4 regions of the Streptomyces sp. NPDC088254 genome follow, and region 1 is predicted to be linked to each of the others. Evidence: riboswitches for the same ligand, from Rfam matches in the RefSeq annotation. Region 1 holds a riboswitch; each other region holds the start of a gene.

Region 1 (3,972 bases):
ACGCCGCGCGCAGCACGCGCCACCGCTCCCGTTCCCCCTCGCCGAGATCCTCCGGATCCAGCACACGAATACGTCCACTGTTCAACCTGACCCCCCGATCAAGTCCCCCGGACACTGTGGACGGTACCGCTCCAGACGGTACGAGCGGTAGGTAGCGGACCATGTTGTTGCCAACCGGTGCAGAACCGCCCTTTCCCTCCCTGTGGGAGCGGTTGCATCGGCGGTGAGTTGAGGGTGTCCGGGATCCGTATTCTCTGGTCATGGCCGCACCTCACGCATATGCCGCGCGCTCCGCGTACGCCCTCATCGCCACCGACCTGGACGGAACGCTGCTCCGCGACGACGACACGTTCTCCGACCGGTCGCTCGACGCGCTCGCACGGGTCGCGGCCGCCGGCGCCCGTCACCTCGTGGTGACCGGCCGTCCGGCGCCACGGGTGCGGCCGCTGCTGCGGATCCTGCGGAGCAGGGGGCTCGCGGTGTGCGGACAGGGCGCGCAGGTGTACGACATCGCGGCGGACCGCCTGCTGTGGTCGGTCACCCTGGACCGGGAGCTGGCCGAGGTGGCCCTGGGCAAGATCGAGGCCGAGGTCGGTCAGGTGTACGCGGCCGTCGACCAGAACGGCGTCGACGGGCTGACCCTCATCGAGCCGGGCTACCGGATGCCGCACCCGACCCTGCCGGCCCTGCGGGTCGGCTCGCGGGAGGACCTGTGGTGCGAGCCGATCAGCAAGGTGCTGCTGCGCCATCCCACCCTGTCGGACGACGAGTTGGCGGCGACGGCCCGCTCGGTGGTCGGTTCGCTCGCCACCGTCACCATGTCGGGGCCGGGCACGGTGGAACTCCAGCCGTCCGGCGTCACCAAGGCGACGGGACTCGCCCTGGCCGCCGAGCACCTCGGTCTGCGGCCTCAGGACACGCTCGCCTTCGGCGACATGCCCAACGACATCCCCATGTTCGACTGGGCGGCGTGTGGCGTGGCGATGGCCAACGCCCATCCCGAGCTCAAGGCGGTGGCCGACGAGGTGACGGCGTCGAACGAGGACGACGGCGTGGCCGTCGTCCTCGAACGACTCTTCCCCTAGGCGCACGGGCCCTACGGGGCTACGGGCCCTACGTGTCCACGGAGCTCCGGGTACTGCGGGTCTCCGGGCCCTAGGGGTACGTCTAGTACGCGCCGAAGACGTTGTCGATGGAGCCGTACCGGGCCGCCGCGTAGTTGCAGGCGGCGGTGATGTTGGCGACCGGGTCGTAGGGGTCGTACGCGGTGCCGGCGACGTGGTACGCGGCGAAGGTCGGGTCGATGACCTGGAGCAGCCCCTTGGACGGGGTGCCCTTGGCCGCGTTGGAGTCCCACAGGTTGATGGCGTTCGGGTTGCCCGAGGACTCGCGGATGATGTTGCGGTAGATGCCGTGATAGGTGCCCGGGATCTTCTTCTCGGCCATGATGGCGAGCGACTGGCGGATCCACCCGTCCAGGTTGTTGGGGTAGCCGGCGAGCGTGGTCTCGGGGACGGCGGTGGTGGCGGCCGAGGCGGTGCTCGCTCCGGCGATGGGGAGGGCGAGAGCGGCGACGCCGGCGCAGGCGACTGCGATGGCGCGGGTGAAGCGGCGGCGGTGCTGAGTGGCAGCGGACATGGGGGCGTTCCTCTCCGGCGCCTGCGGGGTGAGCTGTCGGGTTCGGGCGGGAGCTGCCCGGTCGGCGCCGTGGGGTACGGCGACACGACTTCACCCCGAGCCGGCCCGGTACGTGCGTGACGTACTCCGGTCCGGCGTTCTGCCTGGGTCCCCCGCTCCTGCCGTGCGCGAGTGGTTCGTCGATGGGAGTCGCCGGACGGCGGCAGGATGAGGCGTCTGTCCGGCTGGCCGGGAACGTATGCGAGAGCACATGTCCGAAACAAGTGTCGGAATCACGGAAAACCCCTATTGACCTTGGTCTGGTGTTTATGGGGCGCTTGATCCTTTGCATTCGGCAAGCGTCAACTCGCGTGACGCGCTGGGGGATCCGGGGGTCGGCGGATTCCTGCACCTCCGAGGGGAAAGTGAGCCAACTCACCCGCGATGACAAGACCGACTAAAACGGACATCAAGTTCCAAGTCGCTTTTAAAAGGGCGTGAGCGAAATCCGATGGAATTCACGGAGCGGAATGTCTGATTTGCTGCTCAGGTTCCGATTTATTTAGTGAGCGTCGTGAGATTCGGCACACCGGGGGACGTCGTCGGCCGACGGGGTGGAGGGGAGGTTTCCGGGGTACCGGCGCTTCGCGAGCCGGACGCGGCCTCTCCCGGTCGGGCGACGTGGGGCCGGGGGGCGTGGGGGCTTATCGGTGATCGAAACATGACCGGATACGCTGACTTGAGTGATGTCGGCGACCTATCGACAAACCGTGTGAGCGCCAGCGGACACCAGCAGACAGGAGACCCCTCGTGACCGTCGTCGGGCCGTTTGGGCTGAGCGTGCGGGACCAGGCTCTGGAAGCCGATGTCCAGGCCGGATTGGCGGCTGTCGAGGAAGGCCTGTTCGAGGCCACCAAGAGTGCGGTCCCCTTCATCACCGAGGCCGCGCAGCATCTGGTGAAGGCGGGCGGGAAGCGGTTCCGGCCGCTGCTGGTGATGCTGTCGGCGCAGTTCGGGGACCGGCACGCGCCGGGCATCGTGCCGTCCGCCGTGGTGGTCGAGCTGACCCACCTGGCCACGCTCTACCACGACGACGTGATGGACGAGGCCGAGGTGCGGCGCGGGGTGTCCAGCGCGAACACACGGTGGGGCAACTCGGTCGCGGTGCTCACCGGCGACTTCCTCTTCGCCCGCGCCTCCCACATCCTCGCCGACCTCGGGCCCGAGGCGGTCCGGGTGCAGGCGGAGGCGTTCGAACGGCTGGTCACCGGCCAGATCCTGGAGACGGCCGGTCCGACGGACGGCCGGGACCCGGTCGAGCACTACCTCGACGTGCTGGGCGGCAAGACCGGCTCGCTGGTCGCGGTGGCGTGCCGCTTCGGCGCGATGATGTCCGGCGCAGACGAGACGGTCGTCGACGTGCTCACCCAGTACGGGGAGCGGCTCGGGGTCGCCTTCCAGCTCGCGGACGACGTCCTGGACATCGCCTCGGACTCGCGCGAGTCGGGCAAGACGCCCGGGACGGACCTGCGGGAGGGCATCCCCACGCTGCCGGTGCTGCGGCTGCGGGAGCGCGCGGAGCGGCTGTCGCTGCCGGAGGACATCGCGCTGTGCGAACTGCTCGACTCCGACCTCAGCGACGACGCGCGGCACGCGGAGGCGCTGGCCGCCCTGCGGGCCCACCCGGCGCTGGAGCAGGCCCGCGCGGACACCGTGCGGTACGCCAAGGAGGCGCGGGCCGCGCTGGCGCCGCTGCGGGAGTGCGAGGCGAAGCGGGCGCTGCTGGAGCTGTGCGACGCGGTGGTGCACCGGGCGGGGTGACGCCCCGCCACTGAAGGGCGCGTGCCTTCACCCCTGAGCGACCCCCTGGGAATCTCCTTCACCCCGTCAGGTCACCCTGCGCCCCCTACGGGTCCCCCCACCCGCTCAACCCCCGTGTCATACCGCAGGCGTACGCGTAGTTGCGCCCTCGGGTTGACGTATCCAGGCGGGTTGTTTGGTCATATGGAAACCACGGAAATCACCACCGCTCACCGATTCGGGTGAGAATGGCGGCTTGTGGTGGGGACCGTCGCACCCGAGATGACCAGCCGCCGCCGACGACGGAGGTAAGGCACACATGGCACCGTTCGCATCCGACGACCGCACGCACGCCGGGGAGGCCGACGACCTGCCCGTCGGACGACGCAAGGCCGTGCGGTACGTCGTCCCGGTCACCGTGGTGGGCGTCGCGGCGGCGACGATCGGGCTCGTCCCGGCGCTCGCCGACTCGGGCGACCCCGACCTGCCGAGGATCACCGCCCAGCAGCTCATCCAGAAGATCGCCGCCTCGGACGTCCAGCAGCTGTCCGGCAC
Region 2 (3,972 bases), on a different contig from region 1:
CAGTTGGAGCGCGAGTGGCTGGACCGCCTGGGCACGGTCGCCGGCCGCGCCGACGAACTGTGCCGGTTCGCGGTGCTGTTCGGCGACCCGCAGCTCGCCCTGACCGCCGTCCAGCGCGTGCTGGACGTGACGGCGCAGGAGGTTCGCGAGGTCGCGAAGGCCCGGCTGCGCCCCGACAACCGCGCGGTGCTGGTGTACGAGCCCACGGAGCCCACGGAGCCCACCGAGCCCACGGAGCCCACCGAGCCCACGGAGCCCACCGAGGGCACGGAGAGCGCCGACGGCGCCGCGACCACCGCCGACGACCACGACGAGGAGGCGACCAAGTGACCGAGCTCGCCACGATGGACTTCCACCCCCAGCCGCAGGCGGGCGACGCCAAGCCGTGGGCGTTCCCGGCGCCCGAGCGCGGAAACCTCGACAACGGGCTGACCGTCCTGCACTGCCATCGCCCCGGCCAGCAGGTCGTCGCCGTCGAAGTCCTCCTCGACGCGCCCCTGGACGCCGAGCCGGCCGGCCTGGACGGCGTCGCCACGATCATGGCGCGCGCCTTCTCCGAGGGCACCGACAAGCACTCCGCCGAGGAGTTCGCCGCCGAGCTGGAGCGCTGCGGCGCCACCCTCGACGCCCACGCCGACCACCCCGGCGTCCGCGTGAGCCTGGAGGTGCCCGCCTCCCGGCTGGCCAAGGCCCTCGGCCTGGTCGCCGATGCCCTCAGGGCGCCCGCGTTCGCCGACAGCGAGGTCGAGCGCCTCGTCCGCAACCGCCTGGACGAGATCCCGCACGAGCTGGCCAACCCCTCCCGGCGTGCGGCCAAGGAGCTCTCCAAGGAGCTGTTCCCGGCCGACGCGCGCATGTCGCGCCCCCGTCAGGGCACCGCGGAGACGGTCGAGAACATCGACTCCGCGGCCGTGCGCGCCTTCTACGAGAAGCACGTCCGCCCCTCCACGGCCACCGCCGTGATCGTCGGCGACCTCACCGACGTCGACCTGGCGGCGCTCCTCGGCGACACCCTGGGCACGTGGACGGGTTCCGCCGCGCAGCCGCGCCCGGTGCCGCCGGTCACCGCCGACGACAACGGCCGGGTCGTCATCGTGGACCGCCCCGGCGCCGTCCAGACGCAGCTGCTGATCGGCCGTATCGGACCCGACCGGCACGCACGCGTGTGGCCCGCGCAGGTGCTCGGCACGTACTGCCTCGGCGGCACCCTCACCTCCCGTCTGGACCGCGTCCTGCGCGAGGAGAAGGGCTACACCTACGGCGTGCGCGCCTTCGGGCAGGTCCTGCGGTCCGCTCCGGACGGCTCGGGCGCCGCCATGCTCGCGATCAGTGGCTCGGTCGACACCCCGAACACCGGCCCCGCGCTGGACGACCTGTGGAAGGTGCTGCGCACCCTGGCCGAGGGCGGGCTGACCGACGCCGAGCGCGACGTCGCCGTGCAGAACCTCGTCGGCGTGGCGCCGCTGAAGTACGAGACCGCCGCGGCCGTCGCCGCCACGCTCGCCGACCAGGTCGAGCAGCACCTGCCGGACGACTTCCAGGCGACGCTCTATCAGCAGCTCGCCGCCACCGGCACCGTGGAGGCCACCGCGGCCGCCGTGAGCGCCTTCCCGGTGGACCGTCTGGTGACCGTGCTCGTCGGTGACGCGGCGCAGATCAAGGCGCCGGTCGAGGCTCTCGGCATCGGCGAGGTGAAGGTCGTCACGGCCGACTGACCCACCCGCACGCGCGCTTGGAGTCCCGGTGACGTATGTGTCACCGGGACTCCCTGTTGTCCGGATGATGTCCGAATTGCGGGAGTGACTGCCCGTCTGCCCTGTGGGATGCGCTACAAAAGGCGGCTTCTGTTTGGGAATTGACAGCGGCCCCGTCTAGGTTCGTCCGGGCTGTCCGTCGGGCACTGCGCCGCACCCGCGGCACCGGACAGTCATCGCCGAGTCCCCGTACGGCGCGAGCCAGGGGAGCCGGGGACCCAACTGTGAAGTCCCTGGGGTGAATCGGACGCCCGCGCGAGTCGCGAGGGGGTCCGTAGGAGACCTTCCTGCTCCGAACCCGTCAGCTAACCCGGTAGGCGAGAGGGAAGGAAAGGACCGCTCAACTTCATGGCGTTCACCTGCGCCACCGGGAAGCACCGTCGTCCCGGTCGGATGCGGCGCACCTCCGCGCGCGCGGCGAGCATCGCCGCACTGACCACCACGGGCGTCATCGCCACCGTCGCCTCCGGCTCCGCCGTCGCCGCCGAGCCCACGCCCTCCGTCGAGCAGACCGGCCTCGTCCCGGTCGTCAACGTCGGCGACTCCGTCGCCCAGCAGGTCGACGACCAGGCCGCCGCCCAGCAGCAGGCGGCCCAGGAGGCCGCCGAGGTGAAGAAGGCCGCCGTCATGGCAGCCATGAAGGTCAGGGAGGAGCGCGCGGCCAGGGCGCGTGCCGCCCGCGCCGCCGAGCGCAAGCGCCTGAACACCTTCGTCCCGCCGATCAGCGGCTCGTACGTCTCCACGAGCTACAAGTCCGGCGGCTCCCTGTGGTCCTCCGGCAGCCACACCGGCATCGACTTCCACGCCTCCAGCGGCACCACCGTGCACGCCGTCGGGCTCGGCACCGTTGTCGAGGCCGGCTGGGGCGGCGCCTACGGCAACCAGGTCGTGATCCGGATGAGCGACGGCACGTACACCCAGTACGGCCACCTGTCGTCCATCAGCGTCTCGGTGGGCGAGCAGGTCACCCCGGGCCGGCAGATCGGCCTGTCGGGCGCCACCGGCAACGTCACCGGCCCGCACCTGCACTTCGAGGCCCGCACCAGCCCGGAGTACGGCTCGGACATCGACCCCGTCGCCTATCTCCGCAAGCACGGCCTGAACGTCTGACGCCGCACGGCGCACCGAACCCACAGCCCCGGCCCCCGGGGGACGCACGCACCGACAGCGTCCTCCGGGGGCCGGGCTTTTGCCGTTTTCCCCGCTTCATCGCCTCCGCTGTCCAAAAAATATCCATGGATTCCGGCCCGCCATCGGAAATTCCCGCACATTGCAATAGAGTCACGGAACGGACGTCACTCGTCGACGTTTCGCGGGGACAAAGGCGGAGGTCGGTCATGCGTATTCCGGCGCACTCGGTGTGCACGGCCATCCGGGACGACATCGTCGCGGGTGTCTACGAGCGCGGCAGCCGCCTCACCGAGGAACTGCTCGCCCGCCGCTACGGAGTCTCGCGCGTCCCCGTCCGCGAGGCGCTGCGCACGCTGGAGGCGGAGGGCTTCGTCGTCACCCGACGGCATGCGGGCGCGTGCGTGGCGGAACCGACCGAGCAGGAGGCCGCCGACCTGCTCGAGATGCGACTGCTGCTGGAGCCGCTCGGCGCGTCCCGGGCCGCCCAGCGGCGCACCGAGGCGCATCTGAAGGTGCTGCGCGGCCTGGTCCGGCTGGGCCAGGAGCGCGCCAGGCGGGGAGGCAGCGAGGACCTGCGCTCCCTGGGCGGCTGGTTCCACGAGACGCTCGCCCAGGCCTGCGGCAGCCACGCCCTGTCCTCCACGCTGACCGGGCTGCGTCACAAGATCGTCTGGATGTACGCGGTGGAGACGCCGGCCGACCCGGTGGAGTCCTGGGCGGAGCACGGCGCGATCGTGGACGCGGTGGCGCGCGGCGACGGAGAGCGCGCGCGGGCGATCACGGCGCTGCACACCGAGCGCGCCTCCGCCGTGCACCGGCTGCGCTTCACCGGCGGGGACGGGGCGGAGCGTGTGAGGACTTCGCAACACGCCGTCAACATGTCAGGCCGCCGGCATTAACACGGGAGCCGTATACAAAGAGGGGATATTCGGCGGGCCATATTTCCGCTGCCTTTTCATGGCGCGCGCCCGGAATTGACCGGTCGCGCTTTCCGTGCGTCCGCGAACCCGCCCGCCGGCCTTTTCTGCACCTCTCGGAGGAACGGGATTCCCCCCCTCGCCGAAATTGCCGAAATTGTGGCTGGCCG
Region 3 (3,972 bases), on a different contig from region 1:
GACCGCCCGCGCGGACCTCACCGAGCGGCAGATCGAACACGCTGTACGGGTGATCGACGGGACACGGCCGTGAGCGGGTGCGACACGGCCGTGCGCCGGGGAGAAGGGGAAGGAATCAGCGGAACGCGGCGGTGAAGCCCGTCCAGCTCTCGGGGGAGAACAGCAGGGCGGGACCGTCCGGGTCCTTGGAGTCGCGTACGGCGAGCAGGCCGGACCACGGTCCCGAGCGGGGGCGGGCCGTCTCCACGCAGTTGTTGGCCCCCGTGCTGTGGCTGCTGCGCAGCCAGCGCAGACCGTCCGGGCAGCAGAGGTCGGCGAGTTCGGTGCTGGAGGGTACGTGCCGAGGCAGTGCGGTCATGGTGCCTCCTTACACGCCGTCACCTATCGCGGCGATGTATTCCAGGGAGTCCTCGGGCGAAAGCGCGTTCGCCTGAAGGGCGTTGAAGGCCTCCGTGTAGACCCGGAGGTCTTCTTTCCGCTCGAGGTAGAGAGTACTCGTCAAGTGGTCGAGAACAACCACGTCAAGATCAGAAGTGCTCGAAAATGAGAAGACGACGAAGGGGCCGGTGACGCCGATATGTGCCCCGGCAGTGAACGGCAGTACCTGCAGCCTCACTTGGGGAAGCCGAGCCGCCTCCATCAGCCGCTCCAGCTGCCGTGCCATGACCTCGGGACCGCCCACCTCCCGGCGCAGCACCGCCTCGTCCAGCACCGCGTCCAGCTCCAGCGGCGGACGGGCCCGCAGCACCTCCTGCCGGGTCAGCCGCACCTCCACCAGCGTGTCCAGCCGCTCCTCCGGAACTCCCCCCACGGCGGCCCGGGTCACCGCGCGGGCGTACTCCGCCGTCTGGAGCAGGCCCGGGACCACGGTCGTCTCCAGTGTGCGCATCGCGCGGGCCTGGGACTCCAGGCTGATGAAGTCCCGGTAGGTGGGCGGAAGGACACCCCGGTAGGCGTGCCACCAGTGGTCCCTTCCGGCGCCGTCGTCCAGGCCGGCCAACGCGAGCATGACCTCGCGCAGTTGGGGGTCGCCCACGCCGTAGGCGTCGAGGAGTGAGCGCACATCGGCCGGTTTCGCACCGCTGGAGCCGGTCTCGATCCGGCTCACCTTCGACTGGTGCCAGCCCACGAGCCGCGCGGCCTCATCGCTCGTGAGGCCGGCCCCGGTGCGCAACGCCCGCAGTTCCGCGCCCAGTTTCCGGCGGCGCACCGCGGGACCGTGCTGCATGGAGCGCTCCTCACTCCTGGGGGCCGTGCAAATACGCTCTGCCGTAGCAGAGTTCACCGCATCGGGCGACAGATATATGCACTTCTTGGTGGATCGCCGCCCGGGCGTGAGGCGGTGATGGCACTCTGGCGACGAAGCACCAGTCCGGGACCGTACTCGAACCATCCGCACCGTGTCGGACTCCGGTCCCGTGGGAAAGGGACGACGTCGCCATGGCAGACCATCTGGAAGCCTCCCTCACTCTGCCGAGCGACCCCGCTTCGGTGTCCACGGCCCGCGCCTTCGCACTCGACACCCTCGGGGAGTGGGGACTGCCGGCGGACGCGGACGTGTCCGACACCATCCGCCTCATCGTCTCCGAACTGGCCACCAACGCCGTTCAGCACACCTTCGGGCTGTCGCCCACGTTCACGGTGGACCTCGTGCTCGACCGGGACGAGCGCCTGCGCATCGGCGTCACCGACAGCCACCCCCGCTTCCCCAGACGCCTGCCGGCCGCTGTCCAGCAGGACAACGGCCGGGGCATGGTGATCATCCGCTGTCTCACCGCCGAGCACGGCGGCAGACTCCGCGTCCGCCCCACCCGGGAGGGCGGCAAGACGGTGTCGATCGAGCTTCCGTGGGCCCTCCCGGCGGAACCGGTTCCGCCGAGCCCCGCGCCCGCGGCATGACGCGCCGGACAGGCCCTGGCGGCCGGCGGGGGGCCGAAGAGCGGGACTACTTGACCCGGCCGTACCAGACGCTCTTGGTCCAGATCTTCTGGAGCCGCACCACGTCGCCCGTCTTCGGCGAGTGCCAGATCTTGCCGTTCCCGGCATAGATCCCGACGTGGTAGACGTTCGACCCCGAGTGGAAGAACACCAGGTCTCCGGCCTTGCGGCCGGACGCCCCGATGTGGCGCGTCTTGTTGTACTGCTGGGCCGCCGTACGGGGCAGCGTCTTGCCCGCCTTCTTGTACGAGTACATCGTCAGCCCGGAGCAGTCGAACCTGTTCGGGCCGGTGGCACCGTACTTGTACGGGGATCCCTTCTTCGAGGCCGCGACCTGGAGTGCCTTCGACGCCGGCGTGGCGGCCGCGGCGTCGGCGGCGATGCCCGGAACCATGATCGAGCCGCCGACGGCGGCGATGGCGAACGCCGAGGCCGTACCGGCCCGGGCCATGAGCGACGGGACACGATTGAGCGCAGTCATGCGCAACCCTTCGTCAGCCGCCTGTGAAGGATGACCTGTCGGATTCGGGCTGACAAAGTTGCCCGGCCGCTCGCGCGGCTTCACCCCAAGGGCTGCTCGACCCGGCGCCTCCAGTGCGGAGACGACCGTGCCGGCGACCCGTCGTGCTTGGGTCCTCCACTCCTGCCGATGCACTTCTGTCGACCTGTCATCCGAACGGCGGCAGGACTCGGCGTCCGCGCGGATCGCCCCGCCGCTTGTGGCGGGGTCTTGTCGTCAGTCAGGGATCTTGGCCTATCGATGTCCGAAAATCCCAACGGAACCGGGTATTTGTGGGGTTACTCACCACTCACCTGTTCGGGTGAACAAGCTGATGATCGATCAGATGTCCGGCCGCTGTGAGCCTCCGACCAGCACCGGAATCCCTCGCGTCTCCCGCTCGGCGGTCCCGGCGCGCAACCGCAAGGGTCCATAAGGAGCAGCGACAACTCCTCCGAACAGCCGTACGCCATTTGGTCCGTTTCGGCTCCGGGCCGGACGAGGGGCGCGCCGGGCCACCCGTCCGGGTCCGGCGGGCACCCCGTCAGCCGTCCGAGAGCGGCGGCATCGCGACGCGCGCCGCCCTGCGCTCCCCGTCCAGCACGCGCAGCGCCCGCGCGAGCGTCGGCGCGTGCAGTTCGTGCTCGCCCCGCTGGTGCATCAGCGTCAGGGCGTCCCGCAGCGCCACCGCCCGGCCCACGAGCGCCTGGGCCGCGCGCAGCCCACGGTAGGTGTCCCCGTGGCGGGCGGGGTTGATGCGGCCGAGCAGGTCGACCGCCGCCAGGTAACCGTCGATCAGCTCGGCCTCTGCGCGGGTCAGCGCGGGCAGCGGCGGCAGTTCGGGCAGCATCGGCGGCTCACCTCGCGCCCGGGCCGGTCCGGCGGTCCGGCACGATCCCGTCCGCCAGTCCGTACGCCACGGCCTCCCGCGCGTCGAGGATCTGGTCCCGTTCGAGGTCCGCGGCCACCTGCCGCGGGCTGCGCCCGGTGTGCCGTGCGAGCAGCTCCTCCATCAGGGTGCGGGTGCGGATCAGTTCCTCGGCCTGGATCGCCAGGTCGCTGGGCTGCCCCCGCACCGGCTCCGGCAGCGCCGGCTGGCCGAGCACCACCCTGGCCCCCGGCAGCAGGTACCGCTTGCCGGGCGCGCCCGCCGCCAGCAGCACGGCCGCGTGGGCGCCGACCCGGCCGAGGCAGGTGGTCGCCACGTCGCAGCCGACGTACCGGAGCGTGTCGTAGAGGGCCGTCATCGCGCTGAACGAACCGCCGGTGGAATTGAGGTACAGCGAGACGTCGCGATCCGGGTCCCGGTGCTCCAGGTACATGAGCTGGGCCATCACGTCGTTCGCCGCGGTGTCGTCGACCGGCGTCCCCAGCAGGACGATCCGCCCCTCCAGGAGCTTCGAGTAGGGGTCCAGGGTCATGTACCCGGTGCCGGTGCGTTCGGTGAACTCGGGCAGGACGTGGCGGGCGAGCGGTCGGGTCATGGGTGCCCCTCCTTCTGTTCTGTACAGAACGTACAGTATGTACGTGACGTT
Region 4 (3,972 bases), 170 kb from region 1:
AGCGCTGTCTCGGCTTGCGGTGCGCTGCCACGTGGGACTGCACGTCCTTTCGTACGACCGCCTCGTCGGTACGGCCGTCGGGTGGGGCCGGGCGGGGGCCCGTGCCCGCCGTGGGGAGCGGACGGCCGTACGGCCGCGGGGAGCGGCTGACGCGTCCGGCGGCGGCCCGCTCAGGGAAGCGGACGCGCCGCCGGACTTTCGGCGGTGGTGGCCGACTGCCGTCCCTGGTCCGGACGGCGGTGGGGAGCCGGTCACCTGGGGGAGGACGCTAGGCCCGGTGATGTCGGGTCGGTAACGAGATGTACGGAAGTGACACCAGTGGACTGAAAGGTGACCGGACATGGTCGTCGAGCCGGTCCGGAGCCATCGGTTTCGCGCACTTCACTGACCGATCCGGCGCTTTCGGGGCAGATTCCGACGGCGGACTGCTATGCGGCGCATATGTGCGGGACCCGCACGAGGGGGCGGACCGGGTGTGCGCGAGGGGTGGGCCGGTGTCCGGCGGCGACCGCACCGCTGACTAGCATCCGGCTCCATGGACGTACTCATCCACCTCTTCGTCGGCCTGCACATCATCGGCATCGCCGCGCTCCTCGGCGGCTTCCTCACCCAGATGAAGGCGATGGGCCGGGGCACGGCCCGCTTCGTCCCCGCGATGCTGCACGGCGCGGCGACGATGCTGGTCACCGGTGTCGTCCTGGTCGGCCTCAACCAGGCGGACGACCAGGCCGTCAACAACATCAAGATCGGTGTGAAGCTCGCCCTGCTGATCGTGATCCTCGGCCTCGTCTACGTGAAGCGGGACGAGGAGAGCGTGGAGAAGCCGCTGTTCGGGCTGGTCGGCGCGCTGACCGTGGCCAACGTCTTCATCGCGGTGCTCTGGACCTGACGCGGCAGGACAGGGGCCCGGCACACCCGACCGGTGCCCCCGTGCCCCGGCTCAGGCCGGCCGGACCACGCTGTGGATCGCGGACTCCCCGTCGTAGAACACCGACTCCTCGCGCACGTACGTCCCGGGCTTGGGCGCGTGGATCATCATGCCGTTGCCGATGTAGAGACCCACGTGGGTGACGTCGTCGTAGAAGAAGATCAGGTCGCCGGGCCGGGCGTCGGCCACGGAGACCGTCGTGCCGGCGCCGACCTGGTCGTAGGTGGTGCGCGGGAGGGAGACCCCGGCGGCCTTCCAGGCGGCCTTGGTGAGCCCGGAACAGTCGTAGGAATCGGGCCCCGTGGCCCCCCAGACGTACGGCTTGCCGATCTGCGCGCGGGCGTAGGCGAGCGCCTTCGCCGCCTTGGTGCCGTAGGAGGCGTCGGCGGCCGGGGACGAGGATGACGAAGAGGGCGACGAGGGCGCGGACGGCGCGTCCGACCCGGAGGAGCCGGCGCTCCTCTCCCGTTCCGCCGCCCGCTCCGCCGCCTGCTGCCGCGCCAGCTCCGCCGCCTTGCGCGCGGCCTCCTGCTGCTTGCGCTTCTCGATCTCGGCGAGCCGCGCCCTCTCCTGCGAGGTCAGCCGCGACAGCAGCACGCGCGCGTCGCTGAGCTTCTTCTGGACGGTGGCCTTGGCGGTCTTCAGGTCGTTCTGTGAGGCGGTGAGCGTCTGAAGGCTCTGGGACGCCTCCTGCCGCTTCTTCATCGTCGCCGACTGCTCGGTGACGTAGGCGTCGACCGACTCCTTCTGGCGGCTGGTCAGCCGGTCCATCAGCTGCGTCCGGTCGAAGTAGTCCTGCGGGGTGTCCGCGAGCAGGAAGGTCGCGGTGTCGGGCGCGGAGGCGCCGGTGCGGTACTGGGCGGCGGCGAAGGAACCCAGCTCCTCGCGCGCCTCGTTGAGCTTCTCGGTGCGCCGGGCGACGTCGTCGAGGAGGCCGTCCACGCGCGTGCGTTGCTGGGCCGTCCTCTCCTTGGCGGCGTTGTACTTCTCGGTCGCCGACTCCGCCTGCCGGTAGAGGTCGCCGACCTTCTTCTCGACCTCCTCCAGACTCGGCTTGCCGTCGGCGGAAGGCGTGGCCTGAGCCGTCTGCGAGAGCAGCGCCACGGAGGCGAGGGCGGCGGTGGCGAGGGCGGGGGTGCGTATGCCCGCTACGCGCGTGCCCGGGGAGCGTGGCTTGCGGTGCTGCGACGCCAAGGGAGGCGACTCCTTCCGTGCTCCGCCTACCGGGTCAGCTGTCGGGTTCGGGCGGGTGCTTCGGAAGGGTTGCCCTACGGCCGCGCCCTTGCGGGGGGCGGGCGGCCGATTCACCCCAAGGTCTCGGTGGGTCCCCGGCTCCGGCTGCCGCGAGGGCGCGCGCCGGACTCGGCGGAGGCCGCGCGGTCCGGCGGGGTTCGCCGGTGGGGGGGCGTACGGCCTTCCGGGCACGGTAGCCAACTGCTGTGACCCCTGTGAAGGTTGAGGGGTGATATGCCCCGATACATTTCCGTGACTCTCGGTCAGGTCTCTGGCGTTCTGTGACTGATGTGGAGGATAGATGTTCTTTCTCATGTTCTGGGCAGATTGATCCTGCATGTCCATGCCCGCCGGGTGGTGATGTTCCCGGGACGGCGGCGGGTTGTCGGTGCGGCACCCTAGACTCGGAGAGCGATGAGCAGCCTCTTTGACGACAGCTTCCTGGCGGACCTCCAGGCCCCGCGCGGCCACGAGGAGGAGCCCCCGCCTCCGCCCGAGGACGATCACACTCCGGAGTCGGTTCCGGACGATCTGTTCGGCGGGAAGTTCGACGTGCCCCCGGACCGGGACGCCCACTACCGCGACGGCGCCCCCCGCCCGGTCATCGACGCCGCCGCGCTCCTGGAGGGGCTCAACGACAACCAGCGCGCCGCCGTCGTCCACGCCGGCGCGCCGCTGCTCATCGTCGCCGGGGCGGGCTCCGGCAAGACGCGCGTGCTGACCCACCGCATCGCCCACCTTCTCGCCGAGCGGGACGTCCACCCCGGGCAGATCCTCGCGATCACCTTCACCAACAAGGCCGCGGGCGAGATGAAGGAGCGCGTCGAGCAGCTCGTCGGCCCGCGCGCGAACGCGATGTGGGTGATGACGTTCCACAGCGCGTGCGTGCGCATCCTGCGCCGTGAGAGCAAGAAGCTCGGCTTCACCTCGTCGTTCTCGATCTACGACGCCGCCGACTCCAAGCGTCTGATGGCCCTGGTCTGCCGCGACCTGGACCTCGACCCCAAGCGCTACCCGCCCAAGTCCTTCAGCGCCAAGATCAGCAACCTGAAGAACGAGCTGGTCGACGAGGAGGACTTCGCCGCCCAGGCCGCCGACGGCTTCGAGAAGACGCTCGCCCAGGCCTACGCGATGTACCAGTCGCGGCTGCGCGAGGCGAACGCCCTCGACTTCGACGACCTGATCATGACGACGGTCAACCTGCTCCGCGCGTTCCCCGACGTCGCCGAGCACTACCGCCGCCGCTTCCGGCACGTCCTGGTCGACGAGTACCAGGACACCAACCACGCCCAGTACGCCCTGGTCCGCGAGCTGGTCGGCACCCCCGAGCACCCCGTCGACGTGCCGCCGAGCACGTACGACGTGCCGCCGGCCGAGCTGTGCGTCGTGGGCGACGCCGACCAGTCGATCTACGCCTTCCGCGGGGCGACCATCCGCAACATCCTCCAGTTCGAGGAGGACTACCCGGACGCGACGACGATCCTGCTGGAGCAGAACTACCGCTCCACCCAGACGATCCTGTCCGCCGCCAACGCGGTCATCGAGCGCAACGAGTCCCGCCGCCCCAAGAACCTGTGGACCAACGCGGGTGAGGGCGCGCGCATCACCGGCTACGTCGCCGACACCGAGCACGACGAGGCGCAGTTCGTCGCCGACGAGATAGACCGCCTCACCGACGCGGGCGACGCGAAGGCCAAGGACGTCGCCGTCTTCTACCGCACCAACGCGCAGTCCCGTGTCTTCGAAGAGGTCTTCATCCGCGTCGGCCTGCCCTACAAGGTCGTCGGCGGCGTCCGCTTCTACGAGCGCAA

The links. A riboswitch is a leader RNA that binds a small molecule or an ion and turns the genes downstream of it on or off. The one in region 1 is predicted to bind cyclic di-AMP.
Region 2: linked by a shared signal. The riboswitch ahead of ACIOC0_RS21150 (M23 family metallopeptidase) and the one ahead of ACIOC0_RS28530 (transglycosylase SLT domain-containing protein) in region 1 are both predicted to bind cyclic di-AMP.
Region 3: linked by a shared signal. The riboswitch ahead of ACIOC0_RS00780 (C40 family peptidase) and the one ahead of ACIOC0_RS28530 (transglycosylase SLT domain-containing protein) in region 1 are both predicted to bind cyclic di-AMP.
Region 4: linked by a shared signal. The riboswitch ahead of ACIOC0_RS27690 (NlpC/P60 family protein) and the one ahead of ACIOC0_RS28530 (transglycosylase SLT domain-containing protein) in region 1 are both predicted to bind cyclic di-AMP.

What each region holds. Positions count from the first base shown of each region.
Region 1 is NZ_JBIURQ010000010.1:311,276-315,247, reverse strand. It holds gene ACIOC0_RS28540 (GNAT family N-acetyltransferase) at 1-70, opposite strand, end outside; gene ACIOC0_RS28535 (HAD family hydrolase) at 261-1,085, shown strand; gene ACIOC0_RS28530 (transglycosylase SLT domain-containing protein) at 1,168-1,638, opposite strand; cyclic di-AMP (ydaO/yuaA leader) riboswitch at 1,644-1,830, opposite strand; gene ACIOC0_RS28525 (polyprenyl synthetase family protein) at 2,428-3,438, shown strand; gene ACIOC0_RS28520 (outer membrane lipoprotein carrier protein LolA) at 3,737-3,972, shown strand, end outside.
Region 2 is NZ_JBIURQ010000007.1:108,252-112,223, forward strand. It holds gene ACIOC0_RS21140 (M16 family metallopeptidase) at 1-330, shown strand, start outside; gene ACIOC0_RS21145 (M16 family metallopeptidase) at 327-1,715, shown strand; cyclic di-AMP (ydaO/yuaA leader) riboswitch at 1,922-2,089, shown strand; gene ACIOC0_RS21150 (M23 family metallopeptidase) at 2,103-2,864, shown strand; gene ACIOC0_RS21155 (GntR family transcriptional regulator) at 3,092-3,784, shown strand.
Region 3 is NZ_JBIURQ010000001.1:161,500-165,471, forward strand. It holds gene ACIOC0_RS00760 (8-amino-7-oxononanoate synthase) at 1-73, shown strand, start outside; gene ACIOC0_RS00765 (DUF397 domain-containing protein) at 116-358, opposite strand; gene ACIOC0_RS00770 (helix-turn-helix domain-containing protein) at 368-1,228, opposite strand; gene ACIOC0_RS00775 (ATP-binding protein) at 1,441-1,899, shown strand; gene ACIOC0_RS00780 (C40 family peptidase) at 1,946-2,419, opposite strand; cyclic di-AMP (ydaO/yuaA leader) riboswitch at 2,423-2,614, opposite strand; gene ACIOC0_RS00785 (hypothetical protein) at 2,982-3,287, opposite strand; gene ACIOC0_RS00790 (ATP-dependent Clp protease proteolytic subunit) at 3,295-3,921, opposite strand.
Region 4 is NZ_JBIURQ010000010.1:144,444-148,415, reverse strand. It holds gene ACIOC0_RS27700 (NlpC/P60 family protein) at 1-31, opposite strand, end outside; gene ACIOC0_RS27695 (hypothetical protein) at 536-889, shown strand; gene ACIOC0_RS27690 (NlpC/P60 family protein) at 941-2,122, opposite strand; cyclic di-AMP (ydaO/yuaA leader) riboswitch at 2,131-2,306, opposite strand; gene pcrA (DNA helicase PcrA) at 2,576-3,972, shown strand, end outside.